One region of the Arthrobacter sp. TMP15 genome, then DNA from elsewhere that is predicted to be linked to it. Evidence: riboswitches for the same ligand, from Rfam matches in the RefSeq annotation. Region 1 holds a riboswitch; each other region holds the start of a gene.

Region 1 (3,507 bases):
GATTGTTGGAGATATCGATAATCTTTAACGCATTCAAAAACGAAAAGGCCGCATCTTTTGCGGTGCCTACAGTAGGTTCTGCCAGCTCAAACGTCAGGACAGTTCCGCCGGCTTTCATCTGTTTTTTAGCTAGTTCAAACTGTGGGTGCGATGGCAGGTGCGGGTAGAGGACACGGCTGACAGCTGGCGCAGACTCCAAGAACTCACCCAATGCCAGCGCGCTCCTGCATGAATGTGAAACGCGCAAACTCATAGTCTCCAGCCCCTTCGTCAACACCCAGGCGTTGAAGGCAGATAATGCCGGTCCGGTGTGGCGCATCAGGTTTTTGACGGGGCCCTGGATGAATTCCTGGGTACCTAAGATGGCGCCACCCAATACCCGGCCCTGGCCATCAATATGTTTGGTGCCCGAGTACACAATAATGTCAGCACCAAAGTCCCCGCAGCGTTGTAGGAGAGGAGTGGCGAAAACGTTATCGGCCACCACCTGCGCACCGGCTGCATGGGCAAGATCGCACACAGCCGCTACATCGATGATTTCTTGCATGGGGTTTGAGGGGGATTCAAAGAACACAGCTGTTGTGGGAACCGAGAGGGCGGTTCGCCACTGATCCAAATCGGGTCCGTCAACAAACACGGTCTCCACTCCCCAACGCGGCAGCAGTTCGTTAAGGATGACAAAGCAGGAGCCAAAGAGCGAGCGTGAGGCAACCACGCGGTCCCCGGCCGCCAGTAATGCACCCAAGGCGGTGAATACAGCAGACATTCCCGACGCCGTCGCAAAGCAAGCTTCTTTACCTTCCAACAGTCGCAGCCGTTCCTGAAAGGTGGCCACTGAGGGGTTCCCATACCGGGAGTACACAAACCTCTCCGTTTCGCCGGTGAAAGCGGCTTCTGCGGCTTCCGCCGATTCATACACAAAGCCGGAGTTTAAAAAGAGGGCTTCGGAGGTTTCTTGAAAATTGCTGCGGTCAAGGCCGCCCCGTACGGCTTGGGTGTCCTCTGCCCAGGTGGCTGCGTGCTGGTTAAAGTTGCTCAATTATGTATCCTTGGCTTTCGCTGGTGGTCTCTCAGTGGCGTGTCATAAAGTGCGACGGCGGTTCAGCGCCAGGGTAGTTGTTGGTTCTTCCAGCCGTTGATCACCCTGTCGCCGTAGGGGTCGGGGACGCCTTCGAAGCCTTCCAAGACGTTGTACGCCGTGTAGCCGACGGCCGTAGCAGCCTCGGCAGCGGCAATGGAGCGGGCGCCCGAACGGCACAGCACCACAAGGGGTGCCTGACGGGGTACCGCGGCCTGTAGCTGCGCCAAAAATTCGGGGTTGTGGCTGCCGTCGGCAAGGTTCCATTGGATAAAAAGCGGCTCGGTATTAAGGGCGGAAGTATCGGGAACACCAATATGCTCCCATTCACTGCGGGTGCGCACATCCAACAGAACAGCGCCGGCCGCCACATGCTCCCATGCTGTTACCGGCGGCAAATCCCCTGCGTAGCTCATTTGATGACCTCTCCATGAAGTGCCAACTCTGTATCCAGCTCGTCTATTGCCGTGGCCACTGCGGCGTCACTGGTGGCAACGGCCTGCGGGAGGATGAGCGCTTGGGCGCAGATCACGGAGCTGCCATCGAAGGTGAGCGCAGGACCCCCGTGCAAAACATAGCCCTCATCCAGGGCCGTTGAGATGCGCTCACAAAAGGAACGGTCATCGGGACCTGTAATGAGCCTGTAGGCCAAGCTGGATGGGTCAGTGGACATGATTTCTCCTCATTGCAAATGGCCGGAGGGCTGCAAGGGGGAGCTGTGCAGGTAGTTAGAAACTGAGCTCCTAAATACACGCTGCAAGTTACGTCCACGCTTGCAAACTTAAGCCGTTGATAGCTTGATTTGCCGAGTATTCACCTGAGGCACCCCGCCGGAAAGAGGGTTGCCGGCCAGCAAGTCAGGGCTTGACACTGGCACTCATTACTCACTTTGAAGCTAACACACCGATCCCTTGCCAATACTAAAAACTGGGAAGTGTGGCGGAACATGACGGCTGCGCTACAGACACGCGGCCCACTGTACTGGCACTATGAAACCATGACTTCGCACCGCACATTTGCTGCTATCCGCTTCCTGTTTGGAGCGGTGGCCCTCACCGCCGTAGGAATCCAACTGGGCATCCATGCCGGCCACGGCTTCAGTGTGCTGAACTTCTTCAGCTACTTCACCAACCTCTCAAACATCTTCGCCGCCGTCGTCCTCGTTGTAGAGTCCGTGCTGACGTGGCGCGGGAAAGAATTAGGCCCGGTGTGGCAGCTGTTGCGCTGTATTTCGGTGGTGTGCATGGCGTTGGTTGGTATCGTTTTTCAGGCGCTGCTGCGCGATGTGGATTTGGGTGCGTTACTTCCATGGATCAACACATGGCTGCACTATGTGATGCCCGTGGTTGTGGTGGCAGACTGGCTGATCCAACCGCCTCGCCAGCGGATTCCCTTGAAAAGAGTTGGGATCGCCATGGTGTTCCCGCTCGTGTACCTGGCGTATTCGCTGATTCGTGGGGCGGCTACCAACTGGTATGCCTACCCGTTCCTGAACCCGGACGACGGCGGCTACGGTGCAGTTTTGTTGACCTGCCTGATCATCGCGGTTACTTTTGTGATCATGAGTGTGTTGATGATTGCGCTGGGAAACAAGCTGCGTCCCGCTATTGCGCCCGTCGCTAGTGCCACCTAAAGGGTTTTTGCCAATAGCTCCCCAAGTTCGGTGCTCAGTTCTGCCCGGATCTTGGGGGTACCAATTTCCGTGCCATCGATCGTATTCACCGGCGCCAACAAGCGCAGGCTGGAGATGAGCCACACCGCGTCTGCATCGAGCAAATCCGCTGGGGCAACGGGGCCGTATCCCAACTCCCATCCGGCGGACTTTGCAGCAGCAAAAAGTGCCCCTTGGGTGGTGCCGGGCAAAATACCCGTGTCTAAGTGGGGTGTGATGAGTCGTTTGATGGGCGCACCGAATTCATCTGTAATGTGGGCCAAAAGCACCGACGATGTTGGGCCTTCCAACACCAATCCGTCTGAGCTGGTGAAGATCACGTCATCAGCACCTTGCTGGTGCGCATACCGCAGGGCTGCCATGTTGAGCGCGTAGGAGAGTGTTTTAGCGCCCATCAGCAGCCACGGTGCGCGGGCGGCAATCTGGCTGTCGTAGCCACGCTCCAAGAAAATAACGTCCAAACCTTGGGCCCTTTGTTGCGCCAGCTTTGGCGAAATTTCCGAGACTTGCACCCAAGCGGAGGCGGTGTTGGCTCCCTCGGGGCCACGCGTGGCTACCAGTTTCACAACGGCTTGGTCGGTGGCGCCAGCATAGGCCTGCAACGCCGTCGTAATTGCCGCCTGCCATACCTTTGCCGCGGGTATCTCTAAGCTCATGGTGTTCGCGGATACGGCAAAACGGTCAAGGTGCGCCTGAATTTTGCGCGGGACACCGTCAATGGCTAGGAGGGATTCGAAGATTCCATCTCCCCTGGTGA
Region 2 (3,507 bases), 570 kb from region 1:
ACAGGCTAGTTCGCTGAGGCGTTCGGCAGCCCGGTGTTCGGCAGCTTCGCGTGTCATGCCCCTGGCTAAATAAACAAGCACAAGTTCATTATTTTCCAGGTCAAGCGATGACGCTGCTGTGAGGGTGATCTGAGTTGGCGCTGACGCGTCAAGCATTTCCCGCTGAGAACGCACGGACACAAATTCTCCCGCGCCCATGGACAATGCCCCTGCCAACAAACCGGCAATACCGCTAAAGAGCACCACTTGGCTGCCAACTCCGGTGGCCGCCATGCCCACCACCAGCGACAGGTTGCTAACGAGCCCGTCATTGGCGCCAAAAACGGCAGCCCGAAAAGAACCGGAGAGCCTGGTGCGGCCCCTGGCGGAGAGCCCACGAATTACTTCTTCATGGATTGACTCATCGGCTGCCATGGCATCAGTGGCGTCAGCATCGCTTGCGTAGGGTGATCTTGATTCCGAACGCTGCGCTAGGGCAAGCACAAATACAGAGCCGAAACGGCGGGCCAGAAAACCCAATACTTGGTTGCGATTTGAGGAACGCCTAGGGGGGCCAACATGCTCGCCGAGTAAGTCCAGCCAGTGTTTCTCGTGGCGGCCTTCCGCTGTGGCCAGCGCCAGCAGGATCAGCTTTTCTTCACCGTCACGGCGCTTGGCCAGGTCGCGGTAGACGGCAGCCTCGGCGCGCTCATCGGCCAAATACTGGCGCCACCGCTTGATCTGCGCTGGTGTGGGGATAGGTTCAGACACGTGGGCGTACTCCTTAAAGTCAGCCCTTACTGTAGCCCGGATCCGGGCTGATTTCCGGCCGGTAGTCCTAGCGAAAAAGTTTCGGGATCCCGGAAGTTACCCCCACAAGAAACAAATTATAGAAAGTATTTTCGTGCAGTTGATGCAACGCCATGGGACTGGCTTGCAGGGTGGCCCTCTTCATCGCCGGGCTGGTCAAGTCCAACGCCGGCATGATGGTCATGGCATCAACCATTAGTGCCGGCTTGGGCGCGAGCTGGGCAGCAGCAGTAACCGCAGCGAAGAACAAGAAATAGCTCCGCACGCCCCGCCATTACTTTCGGCTGTGAACTCGCATAGGCTGTGATGCCAATGGGCCCCGCGCATCGGGACCACGGTTCGAAAAGGCGGTAGCGAAGTGAATGAAGTCCTCTTTCCCATGATGACAGGAGATGCAACTGAGCCTGGTGTGCTGGCAACCTGGCACGTTGCAGATGGTGAGATGGTTGCTGAAAAACAATTACTCGCCGAAATCGCCATCAATAAGATCGACGCCGAGATTTACGCGCCCGCCGCTGGCACGGTGAGGCTGCGGGTAGCAGAAGGCGATGAAGTACAGCAGGGATCAGTCATCGTCAGCATTGAATGGCCAAACCCCTAGCGTTATGGGTCACTGGCGGCTTAGTGTGCTGTGAGCCCAAAGCCTATCCGGCGCCCGGCTTTGACCCGAGTCTGTGCAACTGTGATCACCAGGGTGCCTATTTCCGGAATCCACTGAGCCGGGCGGACTGCGTGGGCCAGCGCATTGGCCAACTCTTCTGGGGCCGGACACTGATAGCGGTGGTAGCCGCCGGGCGTGGCGAAGGTGACAGAACCCAGAATAACGTCCACGGCGGGCAGAACCGAGATGCCGGAAGGGCGTGTGGGCGGCTGACGTGATGCGGGGACTACGGAGGTAGCAATCATGGTGGATGCCTTTGGCTTGCTCTTACCCGCGAAGATTTTCCGCCGGTCACTTCCTCATCCGAACCACCCTTGAAGCATGGGGAAGGTGCGCGATAAGTCGGAGCTTGGCATCGCATCTCATGAAGCTGGCTCCAGACTACCGCTTTAAAGTACGACGGCGGCAGGTGAGGTAATAAATGTTAGTCACCAACCGCCGTCGTACTCTGGAGAAGAGCTGTTACTTCTGTAGCTGGGCGCCTACTTCATCCGAGTTGGTGTCTGTGACGGCTGCGGCGAGTCGGTCATCCCAAGCCTTGCGAATGTGATCGGGTGTGCGCGGGGTCAGCAGGGAGACCACAACATAAACAAGCAATGATGATGCCAAGCCAATGTAGATGGGCTCGTTGGCGTAGATTCCGTCTTCGCTGAAGATGACTCCGGTGGCGAACAGCACCAGCATGGCAATGGTGACTACGCTGCCAACTGCCATTGACCAGGCAGCTCCAAGACCGGTACCGCGCTTCCAAACAAGGCCGCCGATGATGGCAACGAGCAGACCGCCAACCAGAATGTCGTAGGCGATTGTCAACGCGAAGACCACGTCGTTGACCACAATGGAAATCAAAACCACGAGGACACCCAAGCCCAGGACGTAGGCACGGTTGGCGTTAACATCGTGCTCCGGGTTGGCCGAATCTGAGGTGTCAATTTTCTTGCCGAACCAGCTGGCAACGTAGGGGACAACGTCTTTGCGGGCAACTGTCGCTGCGGCAATGAGTGAGCCGGATGCTGTGGACATCATGGCGGCCACAGCCGCGGCCATGACGATGCCACCAATGCCCAGGGGCAGTAACTGGGTGGCGACTTCTGCGTAAACAACATCCTTGCCCAGGTTGGCAATGTCAATGGTGGGCAGCGCAACAAATGCTGCCATTCCGATCAATGCGCCAGCAATACCGTAAAGGATGCAGTAGATACCGGCGGTGGCACCGCCCCAGCGGGCAACTTCGGGGGTGCGGGCGGTGAAGACGCGCTGCCAAATGTCCTGACCGATGAGCATCCCCAGGGTGTAGACCACAAAGTAGGTGATGATTGTTTGGACGCCGATTCCATCCCACTGGAAGAAGCTCGCATCAACGCGGTCACGGATGCCGTCAAGGCCGCCTGCCGCGTTCCAAGCGAAGGGCAGCATGAGCAAGAAGATACCCACGGTCTTGATGATGAACTGAACCTGGTCAGCGAGGGTGATTGACCACATGCCGCCAATCGTGGAGTACAGCAACACAATCGCTCCACCTACAGCGATAGCCAGCCAGCGGTCCCAGCCGAAGAGGACCACAAAGATGGTGGCATAGGCTCCTGTAGAGGTTGCCGAGATCATGATGGTGTAGGCGAGCATGACTATGCCTGAGAACTTGGTGCTCTCTTGACCGTAACGCAGGCTGAGCATCTGTGAGACTGTGTAGATCTTCAACTTTTGCAGGGTGGGGGCAAATAGCAGGCTGAGCAGTAACACGCCAACACCGATGGCAATGACCAGCCACATACCGGAGATGCCGAACTTGTAACCGAGGCCCACGCCTCCTACTGTGGAGGCGCCACCGAGCACCACGGCGGCCATGGTTCCTGTGTAGAGGAATGGTCCTAATCGACGGCCGGCCACCAGGAAGTCGCTATTATTTTTGGTCCGCGACTTTCCCCACCAACCAAAGGCCAGCATGGCCACCAAATATAAGACGACTATGGCAATGTTTAAGTCCATGTGATGCTCCAGAGTGCGAAGTAGTAGTAATCCCCCGAAATATTGCCTCTTAAGCAACACTTGTTGTCTAT
Region 3 (3,507 bases), 1.1 Mb from region 1:
GTGGCCGGTGACTTTGTTGCGCTGGTAGGCGATGTGACGGGCAAACCTGACACGCTGGCCCGGCTGGTCCGTGTGGAGGAACGCCGCACCCTGCTGCGTCGAAGTGCCGATGACACCGACCCCGTGGAGCGGGTGGTGGTGGCCAACGCCGATCAGCTTGTGATTGTTGTGGCAGCGGCCAACCCCGAACCCCGCACCGGATTTATCGACAGGGCGCTGGTTGCCGCCTATGACTCAGGCATCTCTCCCCTGCTCCTGATCACCAAAACCGACATCAAGGATCCAGCCGAGCTGCTGGCCAACTACGAGCACTTGGAAATGACTGTCATTATCAGCCGAACAGCTGCCGATGGCGCCTCGGGTATTGACGCCCGCAGCGACGACGGCGACTCCGCTCTGCTTGCCGGCGGTGCTGTTGCCCAGCTGCATGGCTACCTTGACGGCAAGGTCAGCGTGATGGTGGGTCACTCAGGCGTCGGAAAATCGACCATGGTCAATGCACTGACCGGTTCACAACGAGCCACCGGTGGCGTGAATGCCGTCACGGGCCGTGGACGGCACACATCCTCCTCAGCCTTGGCACTGCAGCTCCAAGGCGGCGTACCAGGGTCATGGATCATTGATACCCCAGGCATCCGGTCCTTTGGTTTAGCCCATGTGAATCCGGACAGAATTTTGGCCGCCTTCCCTGACTTACAACCCGGCACCGACAACTGCGAACGGGGCTGCAAGCACAACAGCGTAGCCGTCAATTGCGGCTTGGACCCCTATGTGGCTGCAGGGTTTGCCGGTGACGCCGGAGGCGCCCGCCTTGCTTCCTTGCGCCGCCTGCTAGGGACAAGCGATAGAACTGAAGGCCGTGCCGAGGCGAAAGAACTGGGCAGCATAGAGTAACTCTTTGGCTGCCTCTGCTTTTGGGGTCGCTGCCACTACGCGTCATCCCGGATTTTTCTCTCACTACAGATAGCGTGAAGCGTATGACGATCGCACCCCAAACGTATAACGATGACCTTCGCCTGGCGCATGTTCTTGCAGACAGCGTGGATTCGCTGACCATGTCCCGTTTCAAGGCCCTCGATCTGAGAGTTGAAACCAAGCCTGACCTGACACCTGTGACCGATGCGGACAAGGCTGCCGAGGAGTCCATCCGGAGCCAGCTCTCCAGAGTGCGCCCACGCGATGCCGTGTTGGGCGAGGAATTTGGCAGCAGCGGGCATGGGTCACGACGCTGGATTATTGACCCCATCGACGGCACCAAGAACTTTATGCGCGGCGTCCCGGTCTGGGCCACACTGATTGCCCTGGTTGAGGAAGGCGTCCCGGTTGTGGGCCTTGTCAGCGCCCCGGCACTGGGTAAACGTTGGTGGGCGGCTCAGGGCACAGGAGCTTACATGGGCAAATCCCTTGCCGCTGCAACACGCATCCGGGTCTCCAACGTCGCGGAGCTCAAGGACGCCTCCTTGTCCTACTCGTCTCTGACAGGCTGGGCGGAGCGCGGCAACCGCGACGAGTTCATCTCACTTACCGACGACGTCTGGCGTACCCGGGCCTACGGCGATTTTTGGTCTTACTGCATGGTGGCCGAAGGCAGTGTGGACATTGCCTGTGAGCCCGAACTGAACCTATACGATATGGCCGCACTGGTTCCTATCGTCACAGAGGCCGGTGGCCGCTTCACCTCTTTAGAGGGCGCAGACGGCCCCTTTGGCGGCAATGCCCTGGCGACCAACTCCATTTTGCACACCGAGGTGCTGCGACGCTTGAATCCCAATTGGGATGACTTGCTGGGTTAACTTTTCGAGGTTGCGCAGGTGAGTGCGGCGCTTTATGTAACGTAACAAATGCACTATCTGATTTCTTGGGCTAATCTCTTGTGCATAGGTCACGAGTGCCAGCGCTAAACCCCGGTTTGCTGGCCGGCAACCCTCCTTTCGCGGCGGGGTGCCCCGGGTGACGACCTGGCCAGACCGGAACGGTTTTGGCAAGCGCGGACTGCTTGGCACCCCCCCCAGGCGTCCTTCCGTCGAAGGAATCCTTGATGAGCAACGCCCTGTTGGAAAAAAACTCCCTCATAGAATCGCCGTTGTTGCCCGTTGTGGGTGATGAATTGCAGGCTCCCCTGATCCACGGCGGGCATGTGCGCTACGCCAACCTTGACTACGCAGCCTCCGCACCGGCCATCAACGAGGTAGCGGCCCACTTGAACGAGGTGCTGCCCTATTACGCCAGCGTGCACCGAGGAGCCGGCTTCGCCTCCCAGGTCAGCACCTCAGCTTATGAGAACGCGCGGAGGATTGTGGCGGATTTTGTGGGTGCACGCTCTGATGATTTGGTTATTTTCACCCGAAACACCACAGATTCGTTAAACCTTTTGGCAACGTGTGTGGAAAGCGTCTTGAAGCGCCTCGGGTATGCCGATGGCCGCTCCAACCTTCACGGTGAGGTGCTTTACCTGGACATCGAACACCATGCCAACCTGCTGCCATGGCAGGGCCTGCCACACCGTTCCGTTGTGGCGGCCGACAGCATCGCCTCGACCTTGGCCCGGGTAGAAACACAATTGCGTGCAGGTAATGTGCTTCTGCTGGCGGTTGCTGGCGCCTCCAACGTCACCGGGGAAGTCCTTCCCGTGAACGAGCTGGCCGCCTTGGCACACCGGTACGGGGCGCGCATTGTTGTGGACGCCGCTCAGCTGGCACCGCACCGCCGCATTGATCTGTCCGCTAGCGGAATCGATTACTTGGCTTTCTCCGGGCATAAACTCTACGCACCTTTTGGGGCTGGAGTGCTGGTAGGACGCCGCGACTGGCTCGATGCCGGCACGCCCCACCTGGCCGGCGGGGGTGCCGTGAAAGAGGTTCGGCTTGAATCCGTCACCTGGACCGATGGCCCTGCCCGGCATGAGGCCGGCTCCCCCAATGTTTTGGGCGCCGCCACACTGGCCAAAGCCGCGGCTATTTTGGGCTCCCTTGACCCCTTGGACTGGCACAACCACGAACAACTCCTGCGCAAGCACCTTGTCACTGGCCTGAACAACATAGCGGGTGTTAATGTTCACTCCCTGTTCAGTGATGCGCACTCGCACCCAGACTGCGGCAGCATCGGCGTCGTCAACTTCTCCATTACCGGGTACGACGCCGGATTGGTCGCCGCGTACTTATCGGCAGAACACGGTGTGGGTGTCCGTGACGGTAAATTCTGTGCACATCCGCTGCTCAACAGGCTGGGACTTCCATCAGGCTCGCTCCGGGCCAGTTTTGGGGTGGGCTCACGTGTGGAGGACTCTCAGCGACTCCTTGACGGCATCACGACCCTCCTGCGTGATGGCATGTCCTGGGACTACGTGATCGATTCCGGCCGGTGGGTCCCGGCAAACGATAACCGTAGCTATCCTGACTGGGCGCCCAACACCCCCGGCACAGCAGGTGCGGCTCCCTGCCTGACCGACTAGCCCGGTAGCGTCCGGCTCTGAGCCGGACGCGGTAAAGTTATACGCCACACAGCACA
Region 4 (3,507 bases), 990 kb from region 1:
GTCAGTATCAGCACGATCTCACCCCTGCCAAACTTGAACGCTCCTTGGGCGCAGTTGTTGAGGACTGTGTGAACGCTGTGGGTGTGGACTTGAATATGGCTTCACCTGCACTCTTGGCCAGAGTGGCGGGGGTGGGGCCGCTTCTGAGTGAGAACATTGTGGCTTACAGGAACGAACATGGCCCTTTCGCCAAGCGGCGGGACCTGCTCAAAGTGGCCAGGCTCGGACCGAAGGCCTTTGAGCAGTGTGCCGGATTCTTGCGTATTACCGGGGGAGCGGAGCCACTTGACGCCTCTAGCGTGCACCCTGAAGCGTATGGTGTGGCACGGAAAATTCTTGGTGCGGTGGGGGCTTCGGCAAAGGATGTGACAGGCGGGGTTGTTGGTGCCGCAACGGTGAACCCGGCCGACTTCGTTGACGGCAGCTTTGGGCTGCCCACTGTGCAGGACATTGTTGCGGAGCTGCAAAAGCCCGGCCGTGACCCCCGGCCCCGCTTCGAAACGGCAACGTTTACAGATGGCATTGAAAAAATCACCGATTTGCTCCCCGGCATGATCCTTGAGGGAACAGTGTCCAATGTTGCCGCATTTGGTGCCTTCGTTGACATTGGTGTGCACCAAGACGGACTTGTACATGTCTCAGCCATGAGTAATTCCTTTGTGTCTGACCCGCACACAGTGGTTAAATCCGGCCAAGTGGTTCGCGTGAAGGTCCTTGAAGTGGAGCCCGAGCGTAAGCGTATTTCCTTGACGCTGCGCCTGGATGACACAGCCGCCAAGTCTGACACCAGACCTGATGGCAGGCCTGGAGCCAGATCAGGAGCCAGAAACCCTGGGGTCAGAAACCCAGGGGCCAGAAACCCAGGAGCCAGAAATCCAGCCGGCACATCCGAGGCTGGCGCTACTGCTCAGCCTCGAGGACATAAGCCCAAGCCCAACTTGGCTCCGGGGGCAGCTCCGAGCAGCGCAAACACGGCTATGGCCGAAGCGCTCCGGCGCGCAGGTTTGGGAAAGTAGCAGGGGCAGGAGCAGGAGCAGGAGAAGGAACAGGGGCAGGAGCAGGAACACTAGCAGGAACACTAGGAAACGAGCAATCCCCAATCCGTTAAGCAGCTCGTGCGGGTGTTTTGGGCAAACACCCACAGGAGCTGCTTAAACGATTCGGGCGGTTGTTGCCCGAAAAATCTCTCACTAGTTCAGTGAACTTCCTCTTATCGCCCAAAAATCAAGCAAATCTTCGCAAAAAGTCACAAACCGGTCATAATCTTGCGATGATGCGGGGATTCTTTCACACTGGATGTAGGTCATGAGTGTCAGCTGATAGCCCCGGCTTGCTGACCGGCAACCCTCCATCCGCGGTGGGGTGCCCCGGGTGAAGACCTGGCACCGAACCGACCGGTTTACGGTGCAAGCGCGGGCCATAGATTCCAAGGCCCTTCCGAGCCGTATGCGCCGGAGGGTTTCACGGACGGCCCCTAGTATGAAGGAACCCATCCATGAGTAACGGTTGGTCATTTGAAACTCGTCAGATCCACGTAGGTCAGCAGCCGGATGTCACAACTGGTGCACGGGCATTGCCCATCTACCAGACCACCTCGTTTGTCTTCCCGTCAGCGGAAAGTGCCGCCGCACGGTTTGCTCTGACTGAGCTGGAGCCAATTTACACTCGTATTGGCAACCCCACCACCGATGCCGTGGAGCAGCGGATTGCCAGTCTTGAGGGCGGAGTTGCGGCGCTGCTGCTGTCTTCTGGCCAGGCGGCAACCACCCTTGCCATCCTCAACGTGGCCGACGCCGGGGATCACATTGTTTCCAGCCCCAGCGTCTACGGCGGCACTTTCAACCTACTGGCCCACACGCTGAAGCGACTCGGGATCGAGGTAACCTTCGTCTCCGATCCAGACAACCTGGATGAATGGCGTTCCGCTGTGCGTCCGAACACCAAAGCATTCTTTGGTGAAACTGTCTCCAACCCCCGCCAAGACGTGCTTGATTTGGAAAACATCAGCACCATTGCCCACGAAGCAGGCGTGCCGCTGATTGTGGACAACACCTTGGCTACTCCATACCTGCTCCGACCGCTGGAATGGGGTGCCGATATTGTCATCCACTCAGCTACCAAGTACTTGGGCGGTCATGGTACTGCGATTGGCGGCGTCATTGTTGATGGCGGCACCTTTGACTTTGCCGCCAATCCTGAGAGGTTCCCGGGATTCAACACCCCGGATGAGAGCTATAACGGGCTGGTCTACGCCCGGGACCTCGGCGTGGGGTGTGCACTTGGGGCAAACCTGGCTTTCATCCTCAAGGCGCGAGTGCAACTGCTTCGCGATCTCGGTTCCGCTATCTCCCCGTTCAATGCTTTCCTCATCGCCCAAGGCATTGAGACACTGAGCCTGCGCGTTGAGCGCCATGTCAGCAACGCCGTGAGTGTTGCGCAGTGGCTTGAAAGTAATGCAAATGTTGAGGCTGTTGCCTATGCCGGCATCCCATCGAGCCCGTGGTTTGAGCGCGGACGCAAGTACGCCCCCAACGGCATCGGTGCCATCATCTCCTTTGACATCGTGGGTGGAGCGGAAGCCGGCCAGCGCTTCGTTGACGGCTTGGAACTTCACTCCCACGTTGCCAACCTTGGCGATGTCCGCTCCCTGGTTATCCACCCGGCGTCCACCACCCACGCGCAGCTTTCACCCGAGCAGCAACTTGCCGCCGGAGTGCGCCCGGGCCTGGTGCGACTGTCTGTGGGGCTGGAAAATGTTGCTGACATCATTGCCGACCTTGAGGCAGGGTTTCGCGCTGCTAAGTCTTCCGTGAGCTGAGTGAGCCATGTGAGTCACGTGATGAGAGGGGCAGGGCTGGCGAACGCAGCTCCAACAGATGCGGAAACCAGTTCAGCGGGGCGCGCCGGGAGTTCCTTCTCAGCTGCCGTTGGCCAGGGCGGAGGTGTACTGCGTTCGGTTCACATAGGCGCTCTGGCACTTGAAGCAGGGGGGGCATTACCGTCGGTAACAGTGGCCTTTGAAAGCTGGGGAACACTCAACGAAGCGGGTGATAACGCGGTACTCATCCAGCACGCACTCACGGGAAGCACCCACGTAAGCCGGGGTGACTCCGAGGAGGACGGCTGGTGGGAAGGCCTGGTTGGACCCGGTGCCGTCATTGATACGGACAAATACTTTGTTCTCTGCGCGAATATGGTGGGGGGCTGCTACGGAACCACGGGACCCTCCAGCATTGCCGGGGACGGGAAGCCCTATGGTTCCCGCTTCCCATTCATCACCATTCGGGACTCCGTCCGTGCGGAAGCCAGTTTGGCGGATAAACTCGGTGTCACTTCCTGGCATGCTGTCATTGGCGGTTCCATGGGGGGCGCCCGAGCTTTGGAGTGGGCGCTCACTTACCCCGAGCGGGTGCAGCGCTGTGCCGTGGTTGCCTCGTGCGCTGCCAGCACTGCTGAGCAAATCGCATTTGCCCAGACTCAAATTCTGGCTGTCCGCCAGGACCCGAA

The links. A riboswitch is a leader RNA that binds a small molecule or an ion and turns the genes downstream of it on or off. The one in region 1 is predicted to bind S-adenosylmethionine.
Region 2: linked by a shared signal. The riboswitch ahead of AAFM46_RS03320 (hypothetical protein) and the one ahead of AAFM46_RS00770 (DUF1737 domain-containing protein) in region 1 are both predicted to bind S-adenosylmethionine.
Region 3: linked by a shared signal. The riboswitch ahead of AAFM46_RS11785 (aminotransferase class V-fold PLP-dependent enzyme) and the one ahead of AAFM46_RS00770 (DUF1737 domain-containing protein) in region 1 are both predicted to bind S-adenosylmethionine.
Region 4: linked by a shared signal. The riboswitch ahead of AAFM46_RS05050 (bifunctional o-acetylhomoserine/o-acetylserine sulfhydrylase) and the one ahead of AAFM46_RS00770 (DUF1737 domain-containing protein) in region 1 are both predicted to bind S-adenosylmethionine.

Annotation. Positions count from the first base shown of each region.
Region 1 covers NZ_CP154262.1:173,939-177,445, forward strand. Annotated here, with positions in the region: gene AAFM46_RS00760 (O-succinylhomoserine sulfhydrylase) at 1-1,039, opposite strand, end outside; gene AAFM46_RS00765 (rhodanese-like domain-containing protein) at 1,102-1,494, opposite strand; gene AAFM46_RS00770 (DUF1737 domain-containing protein) at 1,491-1,751, opposite strand; SAM riboswitch class IV at 1,843-1,963, opposite strand; gene AAFM46_RS00775 (Pr6Pr family membrane protein) at 2,076-2,711, shown strand; gene AAFM46_RS00780 (aminodeoxychorismate lyase) at 2,708-3,507, opposite strand, start outside.
Region 2 covers NZ_CP154262.1:746,489-749,995, forward strand. Annotated here, with positions in the region: gene AAFM46_RS03305 (VIT1/CCC1 transporter family protein) at 1-750, opposite strand, end outside; gene AAFM46_RS03310 (hypothetical protein) at 903-1,046, shown strand; gene AAFM46_RS03315 (lipoyl domain-containing protein) at 1,148-1,390, shown strand; gene AAFM46_RS03320 (hypothetical protein) at 1,411-1,695, opposite strand; SAM riboswitch class IV at 1,709-1,820, opposite strand; gene AAFM46_RS03325 (sodium:solute symporter) at 1,913-3,436, opposite strand.
Region 3 covers NZ_CP154262.1:2,634,256-2,637,762, forward strand. Annotated here, with positions in the region: gene rsgA (ribosome small subunit-dependent GTPase A) at 1-894, shown strand, start outside; gene hisN (histidinol-phosphatase) at 978-1,793, shown strand; SAM riboswitch class IV at 1,881-1,994, shown strand; gene AAFM46_RS11785 (aminotransferase class V-fold PLP-dependent enzyme) at 2,039-3,451, shown strand.
Region 4 covers NZ_CP154262.1:1,161,452-1,164,958, forward strand. Annotated here, with positions in the region: gene AAFM46_RS05045 (Tex family protein) at 1-1,016, shown strand, start outside; SAM riboswitch class IV at 1,302-1,419, shown strand; gene AAFM46_RS05050 (bifunctional o-acetylhomoserine/o-acetylserine sulfhydrylase) at 1,496-2,818, shown strand; gene AAFM46_RS05055 (homoserine O-acetyltransferase) at 2,828-3,507, shown strand, end outside.